Regions from separate parts of the Mucilaginibacter jinjuensis genome, predicted to be linked through region 2. Evidence: riboswitches for the same ligand, from Rfam matches in the RefSeq annotation. Region 2 holds a riboswitch; each other region holds the start of a gene.

Region 1 (10,744 bases), 650 kb from region 2:
CAGCAATAATCATGAGGATTAAAACTGCGTTTCTGATATTGATTTTCTGTTGTTGCGACATTGTATAATATTGGTAAACAAATTTACTGATTATCGAACGAAATAAAAACTACTTGTTTACAAACACAATATTAGCAGGATTAATACCCACTGTAATGGTATATTCCTGTTTACCGTTTTTGTCAAAAGCATACAAAGTACCGTTTGATGAATAATCTTTAGCGTCTGTTACAAATACCTCGCCTGTGGTGCTATTAGCAGCAAGGCCATAAGCAGCTGTTAATTTTGTACCATCTGTAATAAAATTGGCGCTGCTAATAGCTTGTGTTTTGGTGTTGTACACAACAACTTTGCCAGTACCACTCAGGTAATAACCGTTATCACCACTAACCACAAATGGAGAACCGTAACCTACATCTACAGTAGTTTGTGAGGTTGCTACATCTGCAGTATTGTCAATAATACTTATGCCAGGCATAACAGAAGCATAATCTCCATTTGAAATAACATAAACATGGCCATAGTTGTCAGCCCCAATCGCTACCGGGTTAATAATTACATTAATAGTTTTAGTTACTGCTAAAGAAGTTAAATCAATAACTGATACTGTTTTATCGTAAGTTACGGCCAAACCACCAGAGTTTGCTACGTACAATTTATTGTTTGACACCACCAATTGTTCCGGATAAGATCCCACTGTAATATGTTTGCTTATGGTTAAAGCAGCAGTATCTATAACGGCAACTGTACCATCGTAAGAGGTAACAAATGCATTGTTTTTGTAGAAGGCAATGCTGCGTGGTTCGCTATCACCAAAAGAAATTTGCTTAATTAACTTGGCTGTTTTAGGGTTAACCACATTAATAACCTTAGACTTATCTACAACGATATACATTTTAGATCCATATACTTTCAAATCGTTTGGAAGGCTCCCAACCCCAGCGCCGTTTGCTGTTGTATAAATATCTGGTGTTGTTACTTTGGTTGTGTAATCGTAATAGGTAATGCTACCTGTGCTTCCGCCCTGGTTTAAAACATAAACACCGGCCACTTGCGCAATGGGTGTAGTTGGTGTTACATCATTTTTGTCTTTATGGCACGATGACAACGCTGCCGTTGTAACAATCGCGAATAAGAAATTTTTAAGTTTAAAGTGTTTCATTTTGATATGATTAAATTGTTATTTGAAAAGATAATCTGTACGATCGGCCAGGCATCGGGTAACTGTAAAGCACTACGTAACGCTCATTAAAAAGGTTGTTGACCTCAAATGAAGCATTCACGGGCACACTATGTGTCAGGAACTTATATATTAGCGAAGCATTACTTACGTTGTATGATGGCAGGTAATATTCGGGCACATTATTATTCTCGTAGTATCTTGATGATGAAAACGTGCTGTTATAATATAGACCTAAAGCTTTGTAATTAATGCCTGCATTTAAGTTGAGTAGATTTTTTGGTGTGTAAGGTATTTGGTCGAGGTAATAAGAATCACTCGGGTCTGTAACATTAATGGCATTTTGATAAGTGTAATTGACAGAGATTGTGCCCAGCCATCCCACTGCAGGTATTACATCGGTTTTCAAAGTCACATCCAGTCCCTTAATATCTACACTACCCAGGTTAGTAACAGAAGGCGTTTCTGGCGAACGTGAAGGCAGGTAGATGATCTTGTTTCGAACGTTATTATAATAAGCATCGGCAGTAACTGCTAAATCGTGCACAAAACCGTTAAAGCTTTTTTGGTAGGTTATTCCCAGATCGTATTGCTTGGTGCGTTCTGGATCAAGATTGCGCGGCCTTACTGCATAATAATACTGTTCGGCGAAGGTGGGATTTCTGAATATATCTTTATAGAATGCCCTTAACTGTAATCCAGAGTTTAGAAAGGGTTGAAAAGTGGCCGACAAACTTGGCGTAAATGCAGATTTAGATGCAGCTGCTATGCCATTCTTCACATGATCTGTGATATAGGTGTTCAATAAATTACCCTGAAGATGCCATTTATCGAAAGCCAGATCTGTTGCTACCGCATTAAACAATGTTAGCCTTGTTGGGAAAGCATATTGGTAATAATTGGTATAAACATCACTAAATAAGTTGGTGAGCGCGGCATCAGAGGCATAAGATACTTCCCAATTATGCAGAATATGGTAACCAACCGAAGCCGATTGGTAAAACTCGTGCTGCATGTAATGTTCATTACTGCCAATTGCTCCATCCGGAAGTGACGGGTCAAGATAATGCAGGTAGTTTTGCGAATACTTACTATTCAACAATAAATGAAAACTGCTTTTGGCAATGTACTCGTATGCCGATTGTACCAACAGATCGTGATTTTGCATGCGTTGGTTGGATTGTGTGGTATAATAAATTACCGGCCCGGGCAATCCCCTATCGCTGTTATAATAGTTGAATTGTATCTTAAATTTATTGCTGTCGCTTTTAGCCCAATATAAGGCACCATCTGTTTGTAAGGCTTTGATGTCGCTATTTCTGCGGGTGGCTAAGGTATCAGAACCATCGCCGTTTTCTTTGTACTTATATTGCCCGTTTGCATAAGTATAATTGGCATTTAACACAACCGACCATTGCTTAGATACACGTTGCTGCCATTGCAGGTAAGGATTTAGTAACCCAAATGAACCGCCATTTCCCCCAAGTGAAACCTGGTAAGGTTTGGCTGCGCTCAATTGTGGCCTTGTAGTTTTAATATCTAATATGCTGGCCGATGCAAATGACCGTGCAGGTTGCACAATGTTTGGTGCCTGGCCATTATATAAGGTAACAGACTGTACATTGTAAAGACTGAATTTGCCCAGGTCAATCTGCCCGTTCTGTGCATCGTTCAGTATAACGCCATCGTATTGTACACCGGTATGGGTAGCTCCCATGCTGCGTACCGAGATGGTTTTTAATCCGCCAATGCCTCCGTAATCTTTAACGTTTACACCTGCAAAGTTAGCGGCAATATCAGCCACAGACAAGGCCGCATAATGACTAAAATCGGCGTTGGATATTTGCTGTACAGGTATAATGGTTTGCACCTTGGGTAAGGTTGATGAAGTTACATTAACCTCTTTCAGCTTTTTAGAAGTATCCTGCTGGGCTTTAAGCCGGGTTGATAGCAATAACAGCATACAGGCAATACAAATACTGTATATACCGTAACGGGATATTAAAACAGGCCGAAATTTTGCTGTAAACTTTTCCATTGCTTAATAATTCAAAGCAATACAACGGAAAAATGAATGGAACACAACCAATCAAAATTATTGATCAGTTTTAATGTATTTCACCCAAGCTTCAATCCGCGAAAGCTATGAATTGGTAATGCTTTTGGCAGGTCTTCTGGCTCATCCTGTGTTGACGTCTTCCCATACCGATTTAGAATCGGGACAGTGACTAATTAATCAACTAACCTCTTTATCAGAAGCCGGACTTACAGCTGCGGGACAGCTCCGGAATTACACCGGATTCCCTTTTAATCTTTACCTTAACGGCAAGGAACCTAAAAGCTGTGCAAAAGTAACATAACAAACTGACATTTAGCTATAGCGACAATACATCGCACAAAAAAACCGGACTATCTTTTCAGACAGCCCGGTTAAAATTAAGGTTGAAAAACTTCTTTTATGTTTATGATGAACAGGTTACGCAACCTTCTTCCATACTGCAGCTTGGGCCGCTGGTTTGGGTAAGTTCTATACCGTCCAGATCATTCATTTGTACGTTTGGTTCTGGTGCAGGGATAACCGGCTCCATTTCTTTACTGCCTTGTTTCTCAACTGTAAACTGTACCGCTTGCGTTGCAGCTTGTGTACGCAGGTAATACATACCGGTTTTTAAACCGCGTTTCCATGCGTGGAAGTGCATTGAGGTTAGTTTAGAGGTATTCGGACTGTCAACAAACAGGTTTAATGATTGCGACTGGCAAATAAATGCGCCACGATCTGCCGCCATATCAATCAGGCTGCGTTGTTTAATTTCCCAAACTGTTTTGTAAAGTTCTTTCAAATCAGATGGAATTTCAGGGATATGCTGGATAGAACCATTGGCCGCAATGATATTGTTTTTCATTGTGTTGTTCCACAAGCCAAGGTTAACCAAATCTTTCAGTAAGTGTTTGTTCACAATCACAAACTCACCGCTTAATACACGACGGGTGTAAATGTTTGAGGTATATGGTTCAAAACACTCGTTGTTACCAAATATCTGCGAGGTTGATGCTGTTGGCATTGGCGCCATTAACAGCGAGTTACGCACTCCATGTTTCATCACAGCTTTACGTAAGCTTTCCCAATCGTGGCGATCTGTTGGTTTAACATCCCAAAGATCAAACTGGAATTTACCTTTTGATAATGGCGAACCTTTAAAGGTTTCGTAAGCACCATCCTGCATAGCCAGGTCTTTACTTGCCGTCATGGCAGCAAAATACATGGTTTCGAAGATGTTTTTGTTTAACACCTTAGCCAGGTCGCTTTCAAATGGTAAGCGCAACAGGATAAACACATCGGCCAAACCTTGCACACCTAAACCGATTGGGCGGTGGCGCATGTTTGAAGTACGGGCCTCTTCTACCGGGTAATAGTTGTTATCTATAATTTTATTAAGGTTTTTAGCAGCATCATAAGTGATCTCGTATAATTTATCGAAATCAAACTGACCATTGATCACAAAACGTGGCAATGCTAACGAAGCCAGGTTACATACAGCTACCTCATCAGGGCTGGTGTATTCCATAATTTCGGTACAAAGGTTACTGCTTTTAATAGTACCTAAGTTTTGCTGATTGCTTTTCTTGTTTGCAGCATCTTTATATAACAGATATGGGTTACCGGTTTCGATCTGTGCATCCAAAATAGCAAACCAAAGATCTTGTGCGCGGATTACTCTGCGGGCACGGCCTTCTTTTTCGTAACGGGTGTACAATGCTTCGAACTCGTCACCAAAACACTCAGACATACCTGGTGCTTCGTGCGGACAGAATAGGCTCCACTCACCGTTTTCTTCTACGCGTTTCATAAACAAATCGCAGATCCAAAGGGCATAGAACAAATCACGTGCACGTGCTTCTTCTTTACCGTGGTTTTTACGCAGGTCTAAGAAGTCGAAAATATCTGCATGCCAAGGCTCTAAGTAAACCGCAAAGGCTCCTTTACGTTTACCACCACCCTGATCTACATAACGGGCTGTATCGTTAAATACACGCAGCATAGGGATAATACCGTTACTTGTACCGTTAGTACCACTAATGTAGCTGCCTGTAGCACGTACATTATGGATAGCTAAACCGATACCACCTGCGCTTTGTGAAATTTTGGCTGTTTGTTTTAGTGTATCATAGATACCATCGATGCTATCATCTTTCATTGAAAGCAGGAAGCATGATGACATTTGCGGCTTAGGAGTACCCGCATTAAATAAAGTTGGCGTAGCGTGTGTAAACCAACGCTCACTCATTTGATTGTAGGTTCTGATAACGCTGTCGATATCATCCTTATGGATACCTACAGAAACACGCATATACATGTGCTGAGGGCGCTCGGCTATTTTGCCGTCAACTTTCAGCAGGTATGATTTTTCTAAGGTTTTAAAACCGAAGTAATCGAAACCGAAATCGCGATCGTAAATAATAGAGCTATCCAATATATCGGCGTTTGCACGGATTATTTCCATTACATCATCGGCAATTAAAGGCATTTTACGATCGTTGTGCTCGTCTGTATAATCGTAAAGTTTCTCCATTGTTGAAGAGAACGACTTGATAGTATTTTTATGCAAATTGCTTACCGCAATACGGCTTGCCAGCAAAGCATAATCAGGGTGTTTGGTAGTTAATGATGCAGCAGTTTCGGCAGCAAGGTTATCCAGTTCGGTGGTAGATACACCATCGTATAAACCTTCTACTACTTTTTTAGCCACATCTATCGCATCAACCAACGGACTTAAGCCGTATGCGAGTTTCTGCACGCGTGCGGTTATCTTATCAAACTTTACGCTCTCTTTGTTCCCAGCTCTTTTAATTACAAACATTAATTTCCCTCCTTATTTTATGTAAACCTATTTGATACTCTTTTCCTTAAAAATCTTCGTCAAGCGAAAACGCCTGGCTGTCTTTGGTGTTGGTTGCCAATACACCTGCTTTTTGATAATCACCTACCCTCTTTTCAAAGAAGTTGGTTTTACCTTGCAGCGAAATCATCTCCATAAAATCAAACGGATTGGTTGCATTGTAAACTTTAGCATAACCTAATTCATCTAACCAACGGTCGGCCACAAACTCAATATATTGTTGCATCAGGCGTGCATTCATACCGATCAAATCAACCGGTAATGCATCCGTCACAAACTCTTTTTCAATCACTACAGCATCCAGGATAATCTCGTGTACACGCTCTTCGCTCAACTTGTTACTCAGCATGCTGTAAAGCAGGCAGGCAAATTCGCAATGCAAACCCTCATCGCGGCTAATTAATTCGTTGCTGAATGTTAAGCCCGGCATTAAACCGCGTTTCTTTAACCAGAAGATAGAGCAAAAACTGCCTGAGAAGAAAATCCCTTCTACCGCAGCAAATGCAACTAAGCGCTCCGCAAAGGTTCCGTTCTCAATCCATTTTAAAGCCCATTCTGCTTTGCGTTTTACACAAGGCACGGTTTCAACGGCATGGAATAGGCGGTCTTTCTCTGCATTATCTTTAATGTATGAGTCGATCAGTAACGCATAAGTTTCTGAGTGGATGTTCTCCATCATGATCTGGAAACCGTAAAAGCAACGTGCTTCAGGAAGCTGCACTTCGCTCATAAAGTTTACAGCCAGGTTTTCATTCACAATACCATCACTTGCCGCAAAAAACGCCAGGATGTGCGAAATGAAATGGCGCTCTCCATCATTCATGTTGTTCCAGTCTTTCTGGTCACCGCTCAGGTCAATTTCCTCGGCAGTCCAAAAACTGGCTTCATGTTTTTTATACATTTCCCAAATTCTGGGATAATTGATAGGCAAGATCACAAAACGATCCTTATTCTCCTGTAATAGTAATTCTTCCTGTTGCATAGCAATTATTGTTTTTTTTAATAAAAGTCGGCGAATTGAATAGAGACAAGAATGCATGCACCGAAAAATTCGGCGGGTGTGTCTGGCTCTATTAAAAACCCAAATCGTGAAAGCTTTAACAAATAAATTTCTCTTTTGGCAGGTTTGGCTTTATAATTTTCGAGCCCGCAAGACGCTCGTTTGCCTTTTTTTATCACGAAATGCTGATTGCAGCCCGTGAGCCAAGAGAAATTGTTGCATTGAACTTGAATCAAATCTAAAGGAAAAATGGGGAGGTAGTGTATGATAGTTTTTAACAAAAGGCCGAGTTATTAACAATTGAGAAAATATTTCACAACCATATTGGCTATCTTCGAAACTGTTAATCTTGATAATGAAACGCTTACTATTTCTATTTGCATTGTTTATTTCTATGTCGGCTTTTGGTCAAAAAACCGATACCCTGTTTTTGAAAAATTTATTGCTGGCCAATCCCGAAATGTTTGATGGTATACTAAAACACCCTACACAAAACGAGGTACAAATATTATATACACGCATAGATCGCGACGAGCACAATATACCACATTTTACCTCCTACAGTTATCGTTTAAACCCTAATCATTACTTCTACCCTGCCAGCACGGTAAAACTTCCTACTGTGATTTTTGCCTTGGAAAAACTAAATGAGCTGCATGTCAAAGGCTTAACAAAAAGATCTATCATGCTCACAGACAGTAGCTTTAACAAACAAACGAGCGTTACTATTGATAGCACAGCCCGCAATGGCAACCCCAGTATAGAACAGTATATCAGGAAGATACTATTGGTGAGCGACAACGATGCCTACAACCGGTTATATGAATTTACGGGTCGGGGTGAGATAAACAGCAAACTCAAAAAATATCAACTTAATAACACCCGTATCATCGGCAGACTGGCTGTTGGCGATGGTGGCAATAATGCCCGTGCGACTAACCCAATCAGGTTTTATAAGGGTAAGAAACTGGTGTACAATTCACCTTCACAATATGATAAGGCAGACTACCCTATGCAGCTCGAAAACATGGTACAAGGCAAAGGCTATATTGATGGTAAAGGCCAGTTAGTAATGCAGCCTTTTAACTTTAGCGATAAGAACGTGTACCCGCTCGCCGACCAGCAATTGGTATTGAAACGCCTGTTATTTCCTGAAGCTTTCCCCAAAGAGCAACGATATAATTTAACGGCGAGTGATTACAAGTTCATTTATCATTATATGAGTATGTACCCTACAGAAAGTAAATGGCCAACCTACAAACAGCCGGACTACTACCCTGCTTATTGCAAATTTCTATACTATGGCGCGGATAAGGAAGCATCAATAAATCCCAATATCAGGGTCTTTAATAAAGTGGGGGACTCTTATGGATACGATATTGATAATGCATACATTGTTGATTTTAATAACAAGGTAGAATTTATGCTTTCGGCCGTTGTACAATCTAACGAGGATGGGATTTATAATGATGACAAGTACGAATACGAAACAGTTTGCCTGCCATTTTTAAAGAACCTGGGCAGAGTGATCTATCTTAACGAACTAAACCGCAAGAAAGAGCACCAACCTAATTTATCGAAGTTTAAGTTTAGTTATTGATTTTAGTTACTCGTTATTGAGTTATTAAGTTATCGAGCAAGCCCCCCCAATGACCTAATAACTCAGTAACCAACTACCAAACCATAACTATAAGTCAATCAATTTAAATTTAAAGAAAACATCGCCCCGACTACACTGTTGTTTCTATATACCTATAAATAGATATTATGACAACTACAGCATTACAGCGAACAACCATGTATCATGGTGAAAACAATGCCCATATAAATTTAGAATGGCCAGAGCGTTACGTATCTATAGCTGCCGGCGTTAAACTGGCCTTTTCGGGGCTTACGCATATCTTTAAACATCCGTTCACCAGTATTTTAAAGATCGGCGCGGGTGGCTATTTGCTTAATCGTGGTGTTACAGGCCATTGCGAACTTTATAACCAAATAGGAAAAGTGAGCACCGAACCTGTGAATGTTAATATCCGCACTTCATTTACGGTAAATAAACCACGTCACGAAGTTTATGGCTTTTGGCGCAGGCTTGATAATCTTCCATTATTTATGAAGCACCTCGAAAGTGTGGAGATCCTGGATAGCACCCGCTCGCACTGGGTACTTAAATTACCTACCAATGTAGCTACCGTAAGCTGGGATGCAGAAATTGTACACGACATCCCTGGCGAATTAATCGGCTGGAGTTCGTTACCAGATTCAACAATTGATAATGCCGGAAAGGTACGTTTTAAAGACGGCCCTGATCCGGGCACTACATTAGTTAATGTGGTGATCAGCTATCAGCCACCAGCAGGTGGTGTAGGTACAGGTCTTGCACATATACTAAACCCGGTGTTTAAAACTATGGTAAACCAGGATGTCCGCAACTTTAAACAATACATGGATATTGAAGAAGCTGGCGCAGGCAACCCTACCGTAACTACCATAGTAATTGAGTCTGAAGAATAAGTTACACTTAGGCTAGCCTATAAAACAATAAAACCCGCTAAAGCGGGTTTTATTGTTTTATAGAATCTCATTTATTCCAGCACATACGGTGCGTATGGCTTTGGTATTTTGTAATTAAAGTTAGCGCTATCCTTACTGATAGGCTTAATTTTGGCATTAGCAACAAAACGCGTTATACGCTCAAAATCAATAGTTTTCCTATCGAATAGGCATTGACTCACTAATGTTTTATCATTAAACAGCATCACCAGACAAATCTGATCATCAGTATCAACCCCTGTTGCCAGGATTTCTTTCTGATAAGGCTTCAAAACACCATCCAATTGCTTAGTGCTGGTGTAAGGGCCTAACACATACATGGTGTTCCAGTTTACATCCTTATAAGCGCTTAATTTCAGAGAGCCTTTATTATCCTTCAGGTTTTCTTTTACATAGTTCAGTAAATGGCTATCTGTGCCTTTATTACAAGCCGATAAAATAAGCAGGCAAAAGCCAAGCAATAACAGTTTTTTCATGATTTAAATACGGGATAAAACTAAACAAAAAAGGGAGCTTGTGGGCTCCCTTTTTTACAATATGTTATTGATGCTTATTTAGTAGCAGCATCAACGATAGCTTTGAAAGCATCAGGATGGTTCATCGCTAAGTCAGCTAAAACTTTACGGTTTAAGCCAATTTCTTTAGCGTTTAATTTACCCATTAATTGTGAGTAAGAAATTCCATGCTGACGGGCACCTGCGTTAATACGTTGGATCCATAAAGCTCTGAACTCTCTTTTTTTAGTTTTACGGTCACGGTAAGCGTACTGTAAACCTTTTTCAACTGTGTTCTTTGCAACGGTATAAACCTTGCTGCGTGAACCGTAATAACCTTTTGCAAGGTTCATTACCTTTTTCCGGCGTCTTCTCGACGCTACTGCGTTAACTGAACGTGGCATTTTTTTGCGTTTTTGGTAGTGAGTGTCTGTTTAAGATCTTTAATACTCTAATACCTGGTTAAAAAATTTGTTTCTTAGAAATTACTTGCCGATACAAAGCATACGTTTTACGTTACCCATGTCTGCGTCAGACACCATGCTGGTGTGACCAAGGGCACGTTTACGTTTTGTCGACATCTTGGTTAAGATGTGGCTTTTGTATGCGTTCTTTCTTG
Region 2 (10,744 bases):
GCAAAAAGCTACTGCCGTGCCCGATGTTAATCTTTCTTTAGGTTACGATAAGTACGGATCATTCAATAATAATTACGTAGGAGGGGGGATTGAGTTTAACCTGCCATTCTTTAACCGCAACCAGGGTGGGATTAAACAAGCCCGCATTGCGATAGACCAAAGCAAGGTTCAACTCGAAAATCAGCAGAACCAGATAGCGATGGATCTGGCAACATCATACAAAGGTGCGTTGCGACTGGAGAAATTGTATAACAGTTTCGACCCGGCATTTAAAGGTGATTTTACGCACCTCATTCAGGAAGTATATAAGAACTATCAACTGAGAAACATCAGCCTGCTGGAGTTTATAGATTTCTACGATTCGTTTAAAACCAATACCATCCAGTTAAATAGTATCCAGCTGAGCAAAATCACCTCGCTCGAGCAGCTGAACTACGTTACAGGCACGCCATTTTTTAACCAGCAATAATATTTTAAGATACTGAAATGAAAAATTTATTGAACAAGCATAGTTTACCGGTAATAGCAACAGGTTTGTTATTGTTGAGCTTTTATTCATGCCACTCTAACGAAAACACCGAAGAAGTAAGGGAACCCTACGTAGTGCCCGATTCTTTAATGAAAACGTTGGAGGTGGATACGGTTAAAATGCAGAATATTACCTATGCCATTAAATTTAATGGTGCGGTTGATTTTAATACCGATAAAGTATCCAACATATTTCCACTGGTGAGTGGGGTGGTACAAAACATCAATGTAATGCCCGGCGATTTTGTAAAAGTAGGGCAGGTGCTGGGCCTGGTTAAAAGTAGCGAGATGGCCAACTATTCATCGTCATTAACTACTGCTGATGCTAATGTTCGCCTGGCTAAAAAGCAACTGGATCAACAACAGGATTTGTTTAAAAGCGGTCTGGCATCTAAGGTTGATATTACCAGTGCAGAGGTTAACTATGAGCAGGCTGTAGCTGCGAAAACCGCAGCGCAACGCGTACTGAGCGTTAATGGCAACAATACCAGTGGCGATTACTTTATCAAATCGCCTACAGATGGCTTTTTGGTGCAAAAGAATGTGACCAATGGCATGGCTATCCGCCCGGATAATTCGGCACCTATGTTTACGGTATCAAATCTTAAAAATGTATGGGTTGAGGCCAATGTTTATGAAGAAAACATTAGCAAGGTACATGAAGGCGATAGTGCCGATATAACAACCATATCATACCCCGATAAAGTGTTTAAAGGCCGTGTAAACAAGCTGATGAGTGTGATTGACCCTAACACTAAGGTAATGAAGATGCGGGTAATCATTGATAACCCAAACTACATTCTCAAACCGCAGATGTTTGCTACTGTAACGGTTAACAATACCGAAAATGATAAAGCCATTGCCATACCGAGTAGTGCTTTAATTTTCGACCATAGTCAGTATTACGTGATTGTGGTAAAGGGTAAAAAGGACGTGCAGATTCGACCGGTTGATGTTTTGAGTACCAATGGTAAAACCACCTACATTAAAAGCGGCGTTACACCCGGCGACCGTGTAGTTGCTTCGGATGCAATCCTGATCTATGGATCATTAAATAGTTAATCACCCCAATAAATAAACGAGCAAATGACTAAGTTTCTTAAGGGGATCATTGGATTTTCTTTAAAAAATAGAATACTCATCCTGTTTTTGGCAGGGGCGCTGGTGGTAACCGGTATCATTACCTTTATTCAGATGCCCATTGAGGCCTTCCCGGATGTAACCAATACCGAGATCGATATTATTACCCAATGGCCAGGACAAAGCGCCGAGGAGGTAGAAAAATTGGTAACCATACCGCTCGAAATTGCCCTTAACCCGGTGCAAAAGAAAATGAGCCTCCGCTCAACTTCCATCTTCGGGCTAAGCTATGTAAAGGTAATTTTTGAGGACGGCGTTAAAGACCCCGAAGCACGCCAGCAGGTAATGTACCTGCTTAATAATGCTACTTTACCTAATGGTATTGTGCCATCTGTACAGCCGCCGGTTGGGCCAACTGGCGAGATCTTCCGATATACATTAAGAAGTTCAGTTAGGGATCCGCGCGAGCTAAAAACCATTCAGGATTGGGTGATTGACAGGCGCTTGCGGGCCATACCCGGTATAGGTGATATTAACGCCTTCGGTGGTAAAAGTAAAACCTACGAGATTACCGTTAATCCCGAAAAACTGGCTACGCTTAACATTACGCCATTAGATGTATTTACTGCCGTACAGAAAACCAATATTAACGTTGGCGGCGATATGATTATCCAGAACAACCAGGCTTTTGCTGTGCGTGGTTTGGGTTTATTGAATGATATAAACGAGATCCGTAACATCATCGTCAGCAATAACAACGGTGTGCCGGTATTGGTAAAAGATGTTGCCGATGTTGAGATCTCGAACCTGCCCCGGTTGGGTTGGGTTGGCCGTAGCGATGCCGTAATTAAAAACGGCAAGCGAACTGTTACCGATGACCCGGATGCAGTGGAAGCCATTGTTGTAATGCGCAAAGGCGAAAACCCAACCGAGGTAGTAAAAGCACTAAAGGCAGAAGTTGATAAGATAAACAACGAGGTATTGCCTGCTGATACCAAAATTGTACCTTATTATGATCGTACCAACTTGATAGATTATGCAACGCATACCGTTTTGCATAATCTGATAGAAGGTATCGTGCTGGTAACCTTCCTGGTTTCGCTGTTTATGTTTAACTGGCGTACCACGCTTATTGTGTCTATCATTATTCCGCTGGCTTTGTTGTTTGCCTTTATCTGCCTGCACTTAATGGGCATGTCGGCCAATTTGTTATCACTGGGTGCGGTCGATTTTGGGATTATTATAGACGGGGCCGTGGTAATGGTAGAGGGGATGTTTGTAATCCTCGATCATAAAGCCATTCAATTGGGCATGGATCGCTTTAACAAGATCGCCAAACTGGGCCTCATCAAAAATAACGGTGCCATTTTAGGTAAGGCCATCTTTTTTGCCAAGCTCATTATTATAACCGGTTTGCTGCCTGTATTTGCGTTTCAAAAGGTAGAAGGTAAGCTATTCTCACCGTTGGCTTATACTTTGGGTTTTGCTTTGCTAGGTGCTTTAATTACTACGCTTACCCTGGTGCCGGTATTAATCAGCTTGTTGCTGAAAAAGAACGTACACGAAAAACACAACCCGTTTGTGCACCACCTTACTGCATTTATGCTGGGAGGTTTCGTGAAATCATTTAAGATGAAAGAGATTGTAGTAACGGTTTCTTTAATAGCGATGGTTGTGGGCTTATTCTCCTTTAAATTCTTGGGAAGCGAATTTTTACCCGAACTGGATGAAGGTGCAATATGGCTGCGGGTACAGCTACCTTACAGCGTATCGCTCGATCAGTCTGTGGCTACCTCCAAGCAGGTACGTCAGATATTGATGACTTTCCCTCAAGTGAAATACGCCGTTTCACAAACCGGTCGGCCGGATAATGGTACTGATGTGGCCGGTTTCTACAATAATGAGTTTGACGTGTTGATGTATCCCGAGGAAGACTGGAACCCTAAGATCAGCAAAGAGCAACTCATTGCTCAGATGAATGCCAAGCTGGATAAAATACCTGGTGCCGAGCTTAACTTTTCGCAACCGATTAGTGATAACGTGGAAGAAGCGGTATCGGGTGTAAAGGGCTCAATCGTAGTAAAGGTTTACGGCGATTCGCTCAATTACATGGAAACCAAGGTTAACCAGGTTTACCGTATCCTGAAAGATGTTAAAGGTATTGAAGATTTGGGTGTGCTGAAAAGTATCGGCCTGCCCGAACTGGATATTCAGCTCGATCAGCAAAAGATGGCGCAGTATGGCGTAGCTACTGCCGATGCCAACTCGGTAATTTCAATGGCTATTGGCGGTCAGGCAGCATCAACACTGTATGAAGGCGTACGTACGTTCGATATCAGAATCCGTTTCCCGGAAGCCTTCCGCCGAACGCCTGCTGATATTGGTAACTTGTTAGTGCCAACCCAAAGCGGTGCGAAGGTGGCTATTAACCAGATTGCCTCCATCACACAAAAAACTGGTCCTTGTTTAATTTTCAGGGATGGAAATGAGCGTTATGCTACGCTTAAATTCTCGGTACGTGGCCGCGATATGGGTAGTACCATTGCTGAGGCACAGCAAAAAGTAAACGCTAAAGTTAAACTGCAACGAGGTTACCACCTGGCATGGCAGGGCGATTTTGAAAATCAGCAACGTGCTCAGAAACGTTTAACACAGGTAGTGCCGATCAGCTTAATTATGATTTTTGGCTTACTGTTTATCATGTTCGGTAATGTGAAAGATGCAGCGTTGGTATTCCTCAATGTTCCGTTCGCCATAGTAGGAGGTATCATCGCTTTATTTTTAACCGGTACTAACTTCAGTATCTCGGCAGGTATTGGTTTTATCGCGTTGTTTGGTATCTGTATCCAGGATGGGGTATTGCTGATCACCGTTTTCAAACAAAATCTCGAAAACCTGAAACAAGGCGAAGGCTCAAATCTATATACGGCGATTAAACTGGGTGTAAATTCACGCATCAGGCCGGTAATGATGACCGCTTTGATGGCCGCCATCGGTTTATTCCCGGCTGCTATCTCGCACGGTATCGGGTCTGAAAGCTCGAGGCCTTTGGCACGGGTAGTAATTGGTGGTATTTTATGTGCTATGTTGTTCAGCCTTTGGGTATTCCCGTTAATATTTGGATGGGCATACCGTAAAGCTGACAAGCCGCATGGCGATAATTAAATTCTCAAAAACTGACTGACTATATAGAAGCGGCGGGCGATTTTGCCCGCCGTTTCATGTTTAAACAACGCCCTCAACGCTGATTTGCGCTCTTGCCTGTTTAGCAGCAGCAACCATGTTTACTAAAGCTGCCTTAGTTTCTGGCCATTTGCGGGTTTTTAAACCGCAATCAGGGTTAACCCAAAGATTTTGAGCCGGGAGCAAATCTGCCGCTTTGGTTAGCAACGCCACCATCTCTTCGGTGCTTGGTACACGTGGCGAGTGGATATCATATACGCCAGGACCGATCTCATTCGGATATTCGAAATGAGCGAAGGCATGCAACAGCTCCATTTGCGAGCGTGAGGTTTCAATCGTGATCACGTCCGCGTCCATTGCTGCAATATGTTCAATAATATCGTTAAACTCACTGTAGCACATGTGGGTATGGATCTGAGTCTCGTCCTTTACACCACTGGCGGTTACACGAAAGGCTTTTACTGCCCAATCCAGGTAGTGGGGGCGTTTGGCTTTACGCAAAGGTAAGCCCTCGCGAATTGCCGCCTCATCAATCTGCACAATACCGATGCCTGCTGCCTCCAATGCTAATACTTCATCATGAATAGCCAAAGCGATTTGATTGGTGGTCACATCACGCGGTTGATCATCACGCACGAACGACCATTGCAGAATAGTTACCGGGCCGGTTAACATACCTTTCATTGGCTTGTCGGTTTGCGCAGCAGCAAATTTACTCCAGCGCACAGTCATGTCTTTAGGGCGGCTCACGTCACCATAAATAACCGGAGGTTTTACACAACGGCTGCCGTAGCTTTGTACCCAGCCATTTTTGGTGAAAAGGAACCCATCCAGCTGTTCGCCAAAGTATTCAACCATATCGTTACGCTCAAATTCGCCATGAACCAAAACGTCCAGGCCAATTTCTTCCTGCCAGCGGATTGAGTCGATAGTTGCCTGTTCAATCTTTTTTTCATACTCATCCACCGTAAATTCGCCTTTTTTGAATTTGGCGCGTAGCTGACGGATATCATCCGTTTGCGGGAATGAACCAATGGTAGTTGTAGGGAAGGATGGAAGAGTAAAACGTTCGCGTTGAATTTGCTGGCGTACCGGGAATGCGCTTGTACGGGTGGCATCGGCTTTGGCAATGGCTTCGACACGGATCTTAACCGCCTGTTTATGCACTTTTTGCGAGGCACGGCGACTTTGAATTGCTTTTTTATTGGCGTTAAGCAATTCGGTATTGCCTACGGCAATTTGCTTTAATTCATCTACCTCGTTCAATTTTTGTTTAGCAAAAGCCATCCAGTTTTTAATCTCGGGGTCAATCGCAATTTCCAAATCAAGATCTATCGGGCTATGCAGCAACGAGCATGATGGTGCAATAATTACCCTATCGGTGCCCAGCTTTTCAACTGCTTTATTGATAAAGCCCAACGATTTCTCGTAGTCGTTTTTCCAAACGTTACGGCCATCAACCACGCCTAACGAAAGCTGCAAATGTGTAGGGATTAATGAAAGTACTTCATCCAGTTGTTCAGGAGCGCGTACGAGGTCGATGTGCAGGGCAGCAACCGGCAGGTTAACTGCTAATGCGGTATTATCCAGCAATGCTTCAAAATAGGTAGCAACCAATATCTTAATACCGCTTACACGGTTGGCAATAGCACGGTAAGCAAACTCATAAGCTTCTTTGTCTTTTTTAGAAAGGTCGAGCGCCAGGCAAGGTTCGTCTAACTGGACCCATTCGGCGCCTTGTTGTTTTAAACGGTTGATTATCTCTACGTAAACCGGCACCAACTGTTTAATCAGGTCTATACGCTCAAAACCCTCTTCTTTTTCTTTACCCAGTAACAGGTAGCTTACCGGGCCTAATAATACAGGTTTAGCTTTTGTGCCAACGCTTTGTTTGGCGGCATTGTACTCGCTAAATACTTTTTCAGAAAATATCTTAAATTCTTGTTTAGCCGTAAATTCGGGTACAATGTAGTGGTAGTTGGTATCCAGCCACTTGGTCATTTCCATGGCGGTAATATCCAGCCCGTCTTTCTGGTAACCACGCGCCATGGCAAAATACAGGTCGGTTTCCTGGTTGGTTTTTACCTCGGTGAGCACTTTACTGTAACGCTGAGGGATTACACCCAGTAGCAGGCTCATGTCAAGTACCTGGTCGTAAAAACTGAAGTCGTTGCAAGGGATCAGGTCGATACCTGCATTAACCTGCGTTTGCCAGTTTTCTTCCCTGATAGTGCGGGCTATCTGCTTTAATTCATCCAGGCCGATTTTACCTGCCCAATATTGTTCGCAGGCTTTTTTTAGTTGTCGTTGGCCACCAATTCGCGGGTAGCCCAGGTTTTGCGTTAGCATTTTTTTAATGTTTTAATTAGAAATACTTTAAAATTGCTTTTGACAAACTTTACAAGCTTCGCGAAAACCAGGGCATGTTGAGGGTAGGGGCAGGCAAATTGCCGGCCATTGAGAACCCTCATATCAGGCCATTTGCTTTTTTCGCGAAAGCATTGTCCTTCCAAAACAGGCAGGTATCCTGGCTTATAACATTTCAGCGTCCTTCCCATCCGCCGATAGGCGATCAGTGGACATTGCTGGCTGAAACTTGTTTTGTTACTTACAGTTGCGCGACAGCCCGTGATTTGCACACGGTTCCCTATTAATTTCGATCTCTCGAAAACCTTTTTTGGTTGATAAAGTAATGAAAAGAACTACGTTACAATTTGCCTTTGTTACAAGGTTAAATTTTCAAACAAAGCTACCGAGTAAGATTTAATAACTGTATATATGTATTTATTTAAGTATAATAATCCATTTTATATTGATTGGAAAGAATTTTATACTTTTGATGTGTTCGAAATTAACCTGTAAAAGAAAATTATTCTATGGAAGGGCTTGATGATATTGATATTCAGTTATTAAAACTGCTGGGAACAGATTCGGAAATAACGGTTAAAGAGTTGGCTGCTAAAGTGAACCTTTCTGCATCACCAGTTTTTGAACGGGTAAAAAGGTTAAAAACCAATGGTTACATCAAAAAATATATTGCTTTGATCGATGCAGAAAAGCTCAATTATGGCCTAATTGTTTTTTGCAATATCAAACTTAAACAACACGACAAGAGCATAGGGTACAAGTTTGTGACAGACATTATGCAACTGAACGAAGTTGTTGAATGCTACAATATCTCCGGCGATTTCGATTTTCTTTTAAAAGTGTACGCCAGGGATATGAAACATTACCAGGACTTTGTGTTTAACAAACTCGGCTCGGTAACCAGTATTGGAAGCACACACAGCACTTTTGTGATGAGCGAGAATAAAAATACGTATAACATAAATCTTTAGTCTCTAAAGCTGCATTTTTTACAACCCGCTTAACCGCGTGGTGGTAAAGACAAAGTGACCGGGTATATCGCCTGTTTCCACATCCCATTTATACTTGCCTCCGGGTGTAAAGCAGTACAATCTGCCCGGGGTAACATAATCCTTGGCATCGGTCACAAAAATTTCCTTTGTTTGTGGGTTTACGGCAATACCGTAGGGGATGGTTATCTTTTTATCTGTGCCATCGGTAATAAAATTGGATGATACTACGGCTTGTTGCGCCGTATTTACGATAGCATAGCTAATGGTATTTTTTTGTGTAGTATAATTAAATCCGGCACTGATCACGTAAGCCGAATCTCCACAGATGGTAAGGTTACTTGCCGGCAGATTAAGTGTTTTAGAAACCTGGTCGCTGGAGTTTAGGATATAGATATTGGATGGGATGGTGTAATAATCCCCCCGCGAAGTTACATAGATATTGCCGTACGTATCCAATTTTAAGTGTTCGAGATTGATCGCAACTGTGATCTTTTTAACCTGTTTAAAAGTGTTGAGATCTATTACCGACACTGTATTATCATAGTTGGGTACCCGGTAACCACCTGAGTTGGCTACGTATAAAAAATTGTTACGCACCACCATTTCTTCGGGTTGGTAACCCACCACGCAGGTATCTTTAACCGTAAGTGTAGTAGTATCAATACGGGCCACATAACCCAATCTCGCATTCGGATCAATCTGTACCGGCCCCGCATAAGAGCTTACATAAGCATAACCTTTGTCAAAAGCCAGGTAGCGGCAATTGGGTATCGAGATGGTGGCGATATGTTTTGCAGTTTTTACATCCATTACCTCAACCAGATTTGATACATTAATAACTGCATAAAGCTTATTGCCGTAGATCTGGATATCATTCCCAACATCACCCAACTCCTTCACAATTGATGGGTTGCGTGAGGGATAAATGTTTTTGAGATAAGTTCCTGAGGGATAATCATAATAATCTATAGAAGCTTTATTACTACCCATGTTACCTTCGTTTAACAAAAAGAACCCTTTTATCGAGCCTGTTGTGCCGGTTGTTACCGTTGTGGTTGTGGGTTGGATAACTTTATCATCCTTCCTGCAAGAATAAAGCACTGCGACAATTAGCAGGAATAAAAAGATCTTTTTCATATAGTGATATTCATAATGATTTTATAATTGATCCCAGGCATTGGGTAATAAGGCACTACTTCATATTGCTGGTTAAACAGGTTATTAACCTCGGCAGTGAACCTGCATTTTTTAAAATTCCGCGACAACGAGATATCATGGGTATAAAAAGGCTTCTCATAATTTTCGGGGATATTAGCGATAGACTGATACCGTTCGCCAGTATAGATGTAGCTATAATTTAAACTCCAGTTTTTGTACGATGGGCTGATGATTACAGAGCCGCTGTTCCAGGGAGCATAAGGGATTTGTCCGCCGTAATATGGGCTGGTTAGGTCTGTAAAGTCTTGTGCTTTTTGATAGGTATAACTTAAGCGGGAGTTAAGCAAAATAGAGTTACTTATTTGCCATGTGCTTTGTACAGTCGCGTCAATACCTTTGATTTCCACATACCCGAGGTTGATCATCGTCCAGCGAAACTGGTTAGAGGTAGGTACTGCGATGATTTTGTTTTTTACCTGGTTGTAATAACCATCTACCTGTAATTCTATGCGGCGAAGCGCCTGGTGTTCATAGTTATGCCCATACGTAAAGCCTGCATCATATTGGGTAGTATATTCGGGTTTGAGGTCGATGTTACCTATAAACGTATAGTAAAGATCATTGAGCGTTGGCATCCGGAAGATGCGTTTATAAAAGGCACGAAGATTAAAATCCTGATTTGCCCAGGGCTTATAAGCAAAGATGAGCGAAGGCGTATATTGCTGCTTATCATCTGCGGCGCTATTGGCTATGCGGGTAGTTTCATGCACATAAGTTGCCAACAAAGAGGCTTGTAGTTTTAATTTGCCAAAATCTAATGAAGTGGCCAGTGCACTTAATCCGGTATAGCGGGTAGGGTAAACAAAGTTCACCAGGTCGGCATCGAGTTTATTCCAGATAAAATCGGTAGATAGGTTAACGCTCCACCACGGGTTCAGGTTAAACAAGTTGGCGGCTGACAGATAGGTTTCCTGCTGCTTATAATGGTTGTTAACGTAGATGGTAGAAACATCCAGGCGTGGGTCTGACAAGTAATGCAGATAATCATAAGCATATTTGCCACTCACCTGTAGGCTATAAAAAGGACTGAATGTTTTGCGGAAATTGGACTGGATAAATAAATTCTCATCCCATTGCCGGTCCTGATGAGGGAACTGGCCCGGCACATCCCTTACAGAAGCACCCGGATAACCCCTGTCCGAATCATAAAAATAAATCTTGGTGTTCCAGTCTCCATTATCAATTCGGCCGTGTACGCCGGCTTCTAAACGCAGGTATCGTACATCATCATTGGTACGCCTTTGCGTGGTATCATAACCATTGGCTTTGGTATAAGTGAAAGGATAATTGCCTTTGGTATACAAATATTCGCTGCTGAAAGATGTTGCAATACTATCGGTTAACCGGTGCTCCCAAAGTACGGATGGATTTATGGT
Region 3 (10,744 bases), 1.8 Mb from region 2:
GCTTGGCGTAGTTGTAGGCCGAATCGTATTGGAAGGTTTTATACTCATCGTACAAAGCCTGGTATAAATTATATTTATCTTCAGGCTTAGCGGTTCGGCCTAATTGATTTTTGAGCTTATCAATACCTTGTTGCTTTTTAACAACGTATTGTTCTTTATTGGCAAGCGCGTTATTAAGTTCGTTTAATAAGCTATCTGTAGCAGCACGGGTTTCGAGTGTAAGGCATAAACAGAAAACAATCAAAACCGAAAGTTTCATTATTAATCAGGAAAATAGTTTATAGAATGGTTTACAAAGGCACTAAAATAACAATCATTTAACAAAAAGCGCTTATTTAAATATGAGCACGAAAAACAATTTCGTAAGTAAACATTGTAAACTTAAATTTAGCCAATACAAACAATTACCGGTTAATGGAAAACTACAGCATTGTTATATTTATCATGGCCATTATGATCGGCCTTTCGGCAATTGCCGATTATATCAAACTGCCCTACCCTATTTTGCTGATTGTGGCCGGGATAGCGGTAGGCTTTATCCCCGATTTGCCTAAAATAGACCTGAATCCCGAGATTGTTTTCCTGATATTTCTACCCCCACTGCTCTATGATGCAGCCTTCAATATCTCGTACGAAGAATTTAGGGTGAACATCAATACCATCAGCACACTGGCTATTACACTGGTTTTTATAACCACCCTTGGTATAGCTGTTGTTGCGCATTATTTAATCCCGGATATGGGCTGGCCAATTTCTTTTGTACTGGGCGCTATACTTTCAGCAACGGATGCTGTGGCTGCCATGAGCATTACCAAAGGCCTGGGCCTGTCGCACAAAACAAACACTATACTGGAGGGCGAAAGTTTAATTAACGATGCATCGGCCCTGGTGAGTTACCGCTTTGCTGTGGCTGCTGTTGCAGGCAGCGCCTTTATATTCTGGAAAGCGGCATTGCAGTTTGCTGTTTTAATGGGTGGTGGTTATGTAGTTGGTTTCCTGATAGGGAGACTGCTGGCCCAAATCATTAAACGGACTCACAAAAATCGCCTGGTTACCATTAGTTTTATGCTGCTCGCACCCTTCGTAGCTTATTTGGTGGCCGAAGATCTGCACGTATCAGGCGTTATTGCCGTGGTGATACTGGGCCTTGGGATTGCACGTTTTGGCAAAGTGGTTTTCCCTGAAAATTTCAAACAGCAATCGAAAGCGATATGGGATATTATTATATTCCTGCTCAACGGATTGATCTTTATCCTTATCGGCCTGCAATTGCCGCACGTGGTAAAAACCGTTACACCCGCGCAAATATTACCTTATGTGGGTTATGGGTTAATAATCACTATTGTAGCGCTGTTACTAAGAATGGGCCGCGTGTTTATGCAGCAGGCTAATTTACAACAGCATTTTAAACAAGGTAAAGGTAAAATAACCGAACGCGCCCTGCTCGATTTTAAGAACAGCCTGATCATAAGCTGGTCGGGTATGCGGGGGATTGTTTCGCTGGCTATTGCCATTGGCTTACCACATAAACTAAATAATGGCGATCCGTTTCCTCAACGGAGCGCCATCATCTTTATATCGGTTGTGGTTGTGCTATTTACCTTAATTGGTCAGGGCTTAAGCCTGCCATGGCTAGTACGCCTCTTGAACAAAAAACAACCTACGCTTGCTGATAAGGCGTAATACGGCTAAACCACGAGGTAGCAAATTGCGCTTGTGATGGGTTAGCATCAATAATATTCTGGTACCTTGCCCTGCGTAACTGGCATATAGCGTTGTATAAATCTTCTGCGTTTTCGGCATTGGCTGCTGCTATCGTAAGCGGGCCAACTTGCCTGTCTACAGTTAATTTACCCGGCGATAAGGTATTTACGCCTTGTTGCAAAAACATAGCAGCTATCCCTGTGCCCATATTAACTGCGGTATCAAAAAGCTGGTTGCCAATTTGCTGATCATTAATACTGTCTAACGACTCAGTATCCCAGAAATTAGCCTTGTAGAATGATTGCACCAGTGTTTGCAGCTGTGCATTATTGTTTAAAACCTGGTTAATGCTGGGTGGATTAGAGGCAACTGCACTATCAACTGTTGGCCAGCCCGACCAGTTAGGCCAGTAATTTTTGGCTATACCCTTGTAGGTTTCGCCACCACTATCATTTGGATTGTTTGCATAGCCTCCCTCATTACCCATGGTAATTTGGAACGCCTGACTAAATTGTGCCATAGAGATAAGAATTTAAGATTTGTAATTAGGTTTTTTAAACTTAAAGCAAATTATCTTATAAAGCAATAGCAAATGGCAAAGGCTGCATAAAGCAGCCTTTGAACACACAGCATGTTCTGCCTCTCACCGCAGTTCATGTTTATTTTTAAAGCAGATCTGCGCAATTGCAGACCCGAAATTGATTTACTGATGAAATACAAATGTAGCAGGGAAATAATATCCGCTGTATGCAAAATCAGTTTTTAAAGCACCGGTGGTAGTGTCATAAAAATCAAGATCATTAACACTGTAGGCAGTGCCGAAACCCGATTGTACGGTGCTAACCACCAACTGATCTGTCTGCACATTATAACCAATACCTGCACCATATAATACTTTGCCTGTTGGCAGGGTAATAAACGGCGTTTGTAATGATGCTGCATTACCATCTACATATTTATAAATGGTTGTGCCACCGCTAAACGATGCATTCTTTGCCAAATATATAGTATTTTCTTTTGTTGATGCAGTAATTGATCCCGGGTGCCATGCGCCCCATGAACCGAAAACCGTAAACGGTACAGTAGTGGTGGTAACATCCAAAGTGGTTGGGTTAATTTTAACCAATGAGGTGCCTCCCGCTGCCCAAACCGAGCCATCAGGTGTTTTGGCAAATGCTACCAGCATAGACGGGATTTTTTTAGCTACCGAATAATCGCTCGCATTTAAGATCACCACACCTTGTGTTTGCGATAGTACAAAGATGTAATTGCCGGCTTTAATAACATCGCCTACAGAACCGGTAACGCTTGTTAGTTTAGCGCCTGCCGTGTAAGTTGTTAAATCGAACGGATATATCCCACTGCCTGAAGTTAATAAACCTTTGGTGTTATCAACCCCAACAAAACCCTGCCAGTTGCTGCCGCCCACTGCCGGGATACGGGCAATTTCTTTTAACGAATAAGCATCGGTAACCACCATCGGGCCGCCTACTTTGGCTACCAGGAACAGGTTGTTGTTAAAGATGGTAGCGTTCTCTAAAGTTGAAGTTGCCGGATCAAGCGTTTTGCCCGGGTTTTCTTTGGTGAAGATACTGTCCTCCTTAGTCTTGGTATCATACCTATAGAAACTCACGCTACCCGTACCATGGCCAAACCATCCCTCGTTAATAATAAAGAAACCGTTCTCATACTTGCCTAAAACGTGGATCTTGTAATCGGCAGATGAGTAACCGCCTGCTGTGCTGGCTTTAAAATTAATGGTATAATCGCCGCGGGTATCTGGTGTAAACGTAAATGTAGAATCGGTGCCTTTGTTGGTGCCATTTACCGTCCAGGTATATACTACGTTTTTCGTGTTCAGTTTAGGGTGTATGGTTAGCGATTTGCCAACGGTAACCGTATCAGCAAGCTTACCGCCGATAGATGAGATCTCCGGCCTTGCCGCAAAGTTGCCGTCACCAACGTTATCCTTTTTACAAGATGCCGCGGCCATCAGCAAAATGCCCAATGCGCCAATCCCTAATTTTAAAGTAATTGTTCTTTTCATTCTTAATGTATTATATGCGTGTATTTAATTTGTTTAGTTTTTAAGCAGGCTCAGATCGGCTGCGCCAGTAAACTCGGTCGATTGCTCGCCCAGCCAGCCCATGTTGTAAAGTATGCCTGTTTGCACTTTTATAAAGTCGATACCCTTGAGGTTTACCGGGTTCCCTTTGGTATCTACAGCCGTAGCAATGTCGATTTTATCGCCGCCGGCAGAGTTATCGGCGTAGCCATAATCAAAAGAAGCACTGGTGATGAAAGACGGGTTGCTGTCGTTAATATTAGTTGACGGCAGCAAAGAGCCGGTTAAAGTATAGGTATCGCCCTTAATGCCCTTAGGGAAGTAGGCTTGTGTATGGAATACATTGGTTTGCACCATCCCTGTTTTACCCAGGTTATCTTTCCAGGGCACACTACAGGTATCGCATTTGGGGCGGGTATAGGTTACCGAGTAATTGGCGTTATAACCTGGTTTACCATAAGCGCTGCCTTTAATTTCGTACCAGGTATCGTCGGGTTTGCCATTGCCGTTGGTATCCTGCATTACCCATATCACACCGGGTTCGGCAAAACTGGCGAAGGCGTTGCCGTAAACGATAAAATCGGTTTTGCCGCTAACATCCAGCACCGTATGATCAAAGCCTACAATTATGTAACCACCCCAGGCCCCCAAACTCACCAAACCCTGGTTAGTTTTCAGCGTACCTTTGGCTGCAACGGTATCGCCCAAACTGGTATTGGTAAACTGACCGGGAGCCGGGTTAAACTCAAACAGATTGCTTACATAAGCATTGCTGGTAGCGGTTACCGGCCTGGTATGGTCGGTTACCGGTGTTGCTGTATCGTCTTTATCCTTTTTACAGGATGCCCATAAGAGGCTTACAAGTGCGCATAATGCGATGAGCGCCTTTACATTTTTTTGCTTTACCATAAGTTTTTATTCGGGATTAATAGATGCGTGTGGAATGCCCTGGTAATGGGATTATTGAGACAAAGGTTTTGGGTTGAACCTGGTTTGAAATGAATAGCGTGCTCTTTTTGTGCTATTGGCGGGGTGCACAAAAGCAGCGTACAGCCCACTAAAGTGGACTGCCGAAAAAGCAAACCTGTATTACTACAAATGCATTTTACCGCACTTAGTAAAAATAATTTCATGTGTTTTGTGTGAGTTAAAACCCCACAGCAAACAGTATGACAGCACTAAAAAATGAAATACACGAAAGGTATCATCATTCCAGCTTCAATCCCCGAAAGCTATGAATCAATATGTGCGATGGCAGGTCTTCTGACTTACTCCCCTCGGCCCGGTCTTCCCACACCGATCAAAATCGGCACAGTGACTAAAAGAATGGGCTTTGGTATATGGAGCTTACAGCTGCGGGACAGTCCCGGATTTACACCGGCTTCCCTTTTAATCCCGGTTTTCACCGGGAACCAAAAGCAATGCAAACTTAAAAGAAAAATTACAGGATGCGAAATGAGTTTAAATATGTATTAATAGCCATTCCGCATCCTGTATTTGCGAGCTTTACGCAGCACTAATCTCAGCCATTATCTGGGCCAGATCATCGCGCGAGATGGGTTTGATATAGAAATTTGATATGGCTTTATAAGTTGCTGCTTTGGCATGGTCGGCTACATCTATAGATGAGCTTACAATGTAAACCGTAATTTTTTTGCTCACCTTAAATTTAATAAACTCATCTAAAAACTGCCAGCCATCCATCACGGGCATGTTTAAATCGAGCAGTATCACATCGGGCAATATTTCGGGCGATTCGAGGATGGGTTTAAGATATTTTATGGCTTCGAGGCCGTTATGAAACACCAGCAGGTTTTCACAAAAGTCAACCACTTTCATTTGTTTCGATAAAACATAGGTAAATATTTTATCGTCATCAATAATACAGGCAATGTCTAATTTTCTCATACGTATCAGCTAAATTCTATTTTAAAAGTAGTTCCTTCATTTACTGTGCTCCGGGCTTCAATTTTACCACCCATGGCATCAACCTGGTTCTTAACCAAAAACAGGCCTATTCCCCGCGCATCATTATTATCATGGAAAGTTTTGTACATGCCAAAAAGCTTGTGCCCGTGCAAACCAAGATCAATCCCTATCCCATTATCTGTTATTTCGAGCGTTACTATATTGTTCAGCTCGTAAACTTTAATATCAATATGTAAAGCCCTGTCGGGATGGCGGTACTTAATACTGTTGGTTAACAAATTTAATAAAATGCTCTCCAAATAAGCCGGGTCATATTGTATGCTGATGCCGGGATCAACATCAACAGATAGTTTTGCGTTTACCTGTCTTAAAGATAACGACAAAACCTCGAGCATGCGGTGAATTTCCTGGTGTAGGTTTAATATTTTTTTGCTGTACTCCTTGTTGCTGTGTACATCAACCACATCATTTAAATGGGCAAGCGTTTGCTGCAAATTGGCTGTATTAATCACCAGCATTTGCATCATCTTTTGCTTTTCCTCATCGTCGGTTTCGTGGGTTATCATATCCAGCAGCATTTGTATGTTACCGGTGTGCGAACGCAGGTTGTGCGATACAATATGTGCAAAGTTTAGCAAACGGCCGTTTTGCCCACTAATAACTTCCATAGCCTGTTTGCGCTCCTGCTCCATGGCTTTTCTATCATGGATATCGGCGTAGGTACCCAGCATCAGCAATGGCTTATCGTCATCACTCCATTTTACTACTTTGCCCCTTACCTCTACCCAAATCCAATCACCGTTTTTATGCATCATGCGGCATTCGCAGGCATAAAATTTCTCTTCCTTTTTAAAGCATTTTTCCAGCTCTAAAGCATTAATGTCCCGGTCATCCGGGTGGATCAGATCATGCCAGGCAGCCATTGTATCAGCCCCAAGCTCGTTAGGTAAATAACCTAATATAGCGGCCGATCTTTTATTATAAACAGTCTCATCAGTGGGTATGTGCCACTCCCAGGTACCAACCTGGGTACTTTTTAAAATATTATCGAGGCGCTGCCGTTCGCGCAACAGTATCTCCATCGATCGCTTGCGATCAGTTATATCCTTTATCTGGGAAACAAAATACAGGGGCACACTGTCGGCATCACGTACCAGCGTTACGCTGAGGTAGATCCAGATCTGGTGACCCAATTTATGGAAATACCTTTTCTCGATATTATAAGTAGTGATCTCGTTATTGAGCAGGCGGTACATGTGGCTCAGATCAAGGTCGAGATCATCGGGGTGGGTAAAATCCTGAAATGTGTGTTTTAAAAACTCTTCTTCATCATAGCCCAACAGGCTGCACAAGCTATTATTTACCTTAATCCAATGGCCATCCGGGGCTACGAGCGCCATCCCGATAGGTGCGTAATCAAAAGCCTGGTGAAATTTTTCTTCCCGCTCTTCCAACGCGCGGATCATATTAACCTGGCTGGTTATATCTTCAAGCGTACCATAAATAATGGTGCATTCGCCGTCTTCATAGTTGGCATGAATCCGCATTTTTACCCACTTAAGTACCCCTCTGGCGCTTCTAAGCCTAAACTCGCCAACCTGTGGCTCACCCGAACTAATACCATATTCTATTACCGAGCGTACAATATCCTGGTCCAGGTAAAATTCGGCGGCCTCTTCTAATGTAAGATATAATACATCGGGACCAACTTCATAAATATCCCTTACATACTGGTTCCAGTAAATTTCGCCCGTAACAAGGTTTCTTTGCCAAATACCAAGCTGCGCTAAAGGTGTTACCTTTTCGTAAAGTTCCAGTTTCTTATGCATCGCAGTTTCTAATGTATCAGCTACAGATATCGAGAACTATTATAAGGATAAAATAAGTATTATTAATATACTTACGTTTAAAAAGACTTATACGTAAGTAACAAATTCATATCAAAATATTTATGATATTATTAAGCAAATAAGCTTAACTGCTACGAAGATGTTTTTGTTCTGTTTTATTTAGATGCAACTGCTTCTTTGGCAACGGCGAGCCCTCTGCCCGATATCAGCAATTCGTTAGTAATGGTACGGGTATAGGTTTTAATCTCTTCCTGAAAATCAACCACCGATGCCCCCGAACGGATTTCTTCCAGTCGTTTTTCCCAGGTGCCTGTCAGTTCCGCCTGGGCTATTTTTTGATCTTTGACTACAGTGTATACTGCAAGACCCATTTTGGTAGGCAGCAGGTTCTTCTTTTCGCGCTGCACGTAATCACGTTTTATTAATGTTTCGATGATGGATGCGCGGGTTGCAGGCGTACCCAATCCGCTATCTTTCATAGCGTAACGCAGTTCCTCGTCGTCAATTTCCTTGCCTGCAGTTTCGAGCGCTTTCAATAAACTAGCCTCGTTGTAAAGCGGCTTGGGTTTGGTTTGCTTTTCGAGGATGGCTTTATTAGGCACGGGCAAATTTTCGCCCTGTACTACTTTGGGTAGCGAAGCATTTTCTTCGTCTTTCTTCTCTTCATCAGGCTCGTTAAATACAGCACGCCATCCCGGAATGCCGATCACTGTACCGCTGGCCATAAATTTACTGCCCGATTGTATCGTAATTTTGGTGATCTCCTTAATACAATCCTGGTGAAAGGCTTCGAGCATGCGGCCAACTACCATATCGTAAATGGCCTGTTTATCGTCCGAGAGTTGATACGGCACCTCACCCGTAGGTAAAATAGCGTGGTGATCCGTCACCTTTTTAGCGTTAACGCTGCGTTTACTCAGTTTATTTTCGGAGAGAAAAGTTGCCTGTTTGCCGAATTGCGGGTGATCTTTATATTTATCGATCAAGCTTGGTACGGTCGCAAAAACATCATCACCAATGTAGCGGCTGCCTGTACGCGGGTAGGTTACCAGTTTGCTTTCATAGAGATTTTGAAGCAGCGACAAGGTTTGATCTGCCGTAAAACCTTTTCGCTTATTAGCCTCTTGCTGTAAACTACTCAGATCGTGCAATAGCGGTGGCGGCTCTTTGCGGGGCTTGGCCTCCACGTTGAGGATATGACCTCCGGCAGGAAAACCGGCAGCAACATCCTGTACCTGATCCAGTATAACCTGGGCGTCTTCTTTAGTTTTATAATTTTCTGGTGATATAGCGCGGAACATTTGCCCGTCTTTATCAACCTGTATAGCAACCTGGTAATAAGTCTGCGGAACGAAGTTCTTGTTCTCCAGATACCGTGAGCAGATCATGGCCAGCGTTGGCGTTTGCACACGGCCCAGTGAAAGTACTGAACGTGTACCGGCAGAAAGACTCAGCGCCTGCGTGGCATTCATCCCCACCAGCCAGTCTGATTGTGAGCGGCAGTGAGCAGAGTTAAATAATGCATCGTAATCAGTCCCCGGTTTTAAATTGCGGAAACCTTCTTTAATGGCCTCATCGGTTTGCGATGAGATCCAAAGCCTTTTAAACGGCTTTTTGCATTTTAAATAGTAATAAATATAGCGAAAGATGAGTTCACCCTCGCGCCCGGCATCCGTTGCCACAATAATTTCGGTGGCTTCGTCAAAAAGTTTTTGGATAATGTCGAGCTGTTTGCGGACTGATGGATCTTCGATCATGCCATCCTTACTTTTTACCTTGCGGATAGAAAGCTTGAATTTGGCGGGCAGCATGGGCAGGTTTTGTACGCTCCAGCCATAAAAGCCGTACTCTTGCGGCGGGGCTAATTGCAACAGGTGGCCAAAGGCCCAGGTAAAGGTATAGCCCTTGCCTTCGATATAGCCTTCGCGTTTTTGGTTAGCGCCAAATACCTTGGCAATTTCGCGTGCTACCGATGGCTTTTCGGCAATAATTACTTTCATTAATCGCTGTTAGGTGATCAGATACGGTAACGTAAACGGATGCTTTTACCAATAGCATCGGCCAAACGGTTAAGACCTGCGTCTTCGTTTTCTTTAAATTTCCAAACCTTATCATTTAAAACCAAAGTCCTGTTTTCTTCCAAAACTTCAACCTCTAATTCGGTAGCTCCCAGATCAGGAGGGGTTGGTGATAATAACTTGATTGTGTAATCCTGTTGTTCAAAAGTGATGCGTAGCGCCTGTCCCATAAATCAGGCTGAAATTACGCAAACCCATTGGTATTACAACGTTTGTTGAAAAATCTTTGCTAATATATTTAGAGATTTAACTGAAACGTTAAATAAAAACAGCTCATTCTTTTTGGGAATGAGCTGTTTTTGATCTACTTAGTATTTAAGAAATGCCTTAATCTACCAATTCGAATTTTATTTTTTGGTTACCTGCCATAATCACAAAATCGCCAGATTCAAGATGTTTTTTACCATCTGCATCCGGGAAACTCAGGTCGCGCATGGGGTCAATCTCAAATTTGTACACGTATTTTCCACCTGCGGCAATCTCTTTTTTCTCAAAGTGTTTCAGCTCTTTCATCGGGCGAGAGATAGAGCTTGCGTGCGATGCGATATACCACAACGCAGTTTCTTTACCGGTAACACCACCTGTATTGCTCACCTCAACAGTAGCCACCAATTTTTGATTTTTGTGGATCTGTGCAGCCGATAAACTGATTGGCGCATACGTAAAATCGGTATAGCTTAAACCGTGACCGAACCAGTACAATGGATCAGTCGGGATATCCTGGTACTTGCCAGAATTTGGGCGCGCGCTCTGGCGCATATCATAATAAGTAGGGATCTGGCCTGTAGTCAAAGGGAAAGTAATATCCAGTTTACCAGATGGGTTTACACGGCCCGAAATGATGGAAGCCAATGCAGTACCACCTGCAACACCCGGTTGCCACATCTCTACAATAGCATCGGCCATAGGCTCCAGACGAACCAGCTCCAACGGGCGGCCGTTTGCCAGTACCAATACAATAGGTTTACCGGTTTTCTTTAACTCGGCAACCAATTTTTCCTGGATAGCAGGTAAGGAGATATTTGAACGTGAGGTATTTTCACCGCTCCATGTTTTCTTTTCGCCGAGGCAAACTACCACAACGTCTGATTTTTGGGCTGCGGCAACAGCTTCTGCAA

The links. A riboswitch is a leader RNA that binds a small molecule or an ion and turns the genes downstream of it on or off. The one in region 2 is predicted to bind cobalamin.
Region 1: it holds a riboswitch for cobalamin, as region 2 does, so the genes downstream of both, PQO05_RS14500 (TonB-dependent receptor) here and metE (5-methyltetrahydropteroyltriglutamate--homocysteine S-methyltransferase) in region 2, are expected to answer to the same signal.
Region 3: it holds a riboswitch for cobalamin, as region 2 does, so the genes downstream of both, PQO05_RS09590 (cell surface protein) here and metE (5-methyltetrahydropteroyltriglutamate--homocysteine S-methyltransferase) in region 2, are expected to answer to the same signal.

What each region holds. Positions count from the first base shown of each region.
Region 1 covers NZ_CP117167.1:3,202,950-3,213,693, reverse strand. The annotation lists gene PQO05_RS14510 (DUF6580 family putative transport protein) at 1-61, opposite strand, end outside; gene PQO05_RS14505 (DUF5074 domain-containing protein) at 110-1,162, opposite strand; gene PQO05_RS14500 (TonB-dependent receptor) at 1,173-3,218, opposite strand; cobalamin riboswitch at 3,328-3,533, opposite strand; gene PQO05_RS14495 (ribonucleoside-diphosphate reductase subunit alpha) at 3,643-6,039, opposite strand; gene PQO05_RS14490 (ribonucleoside-diphosphate reductase small subunit) at 6,086-7,060, opposite strand; gene PQO05_RS14485 (serine hydrolase) at 7,434-8,678, shown strand; gene PQO05_RS14480 (SRPBCC family protein) at 8,846-9,592, shown strand; gene PQO05_RS14475 (hypothetical protein) at 9,664-10,107, opposite strand; gene rplT (50S ribosomal protein L20) at 10,182-10,529, opposite strand; gene rpmI (50S ribosomal protein L35) at 10,611-10,744, opposite strand, start outside.
Region 2 covers NZ_CP117167.1:3,856,800-3,867,543, reverse strand. The annotation lists gene PQO05_RS17030 (TolC family protein) at 1-469, shown strand, start outside; gene PQO05_RS17025 (efflux RND transporter periplasmic adaptor subunit) at 487-1,590, shown strand; gene PQO05_RS17020 (efflux RND transporter permease subunit) at 1,615-4,773, shown strand; gene metE (5-methyltetrahydropteroyltriglutamate--homocysteine S-methyltransferase) at 4,834-7,140, opposite strand; cobalamin riboswitch at 7,292-7,482, opposite strand; gene PQO05_RS17010 (Lrp/AsnC family transcriptional regulator) at 7,668-8,129, shown strand; gene PQO05_RS17005 (YncE family protein) at 8,148-9,287, opposite strand; gene PQO05_RS17000 (TonB-dependent receptor) at 9,284-10,744, opposite strand, start outside.
Region 3 covers NZ_CP117167.1:2,092,205-2,102,948, reverse strand. The annotation lists gene PQO05_RS09610 (DUF6377 domain-containing protein) at 1-259, opposite strand, end outside; gene PQO05_RS09605 (Na+/H+ antiporter) at 415-1,683, shown strand; gene PQO05_RS09600 (glycoside hydrolase family 108 protein) at 1,661-2,224, opposite strand; gene PQO05_RS09595 (DUF5074 domain-containing protein) at 2,408-3,751, opposite strand; gene PQO05_RS09590 (cell surface protein) at 3,785-4,678, opposite strand; cobalamin riboswitch at 5,006-5,201, opposite strand; gene PQO05_RS09585 (response regulator) at 5,276-5,677, opposite strand; gene PQO05_RS09580 (sensor histidine kinase) at 5,683-7,527, opposite strand; gene PQO05_RS09575 (DNA topoisomerase 3) at 7,704-9,548, opposite strand; gene PQO05_RS09570 (hypothetical protein) at 9,566-9,796, opposite strand; gene PQO05_RS09565 (glycoside hydrolase family 3 N-terminal domain-containing protein) at 9,954-10,744, opposite strand, start outside.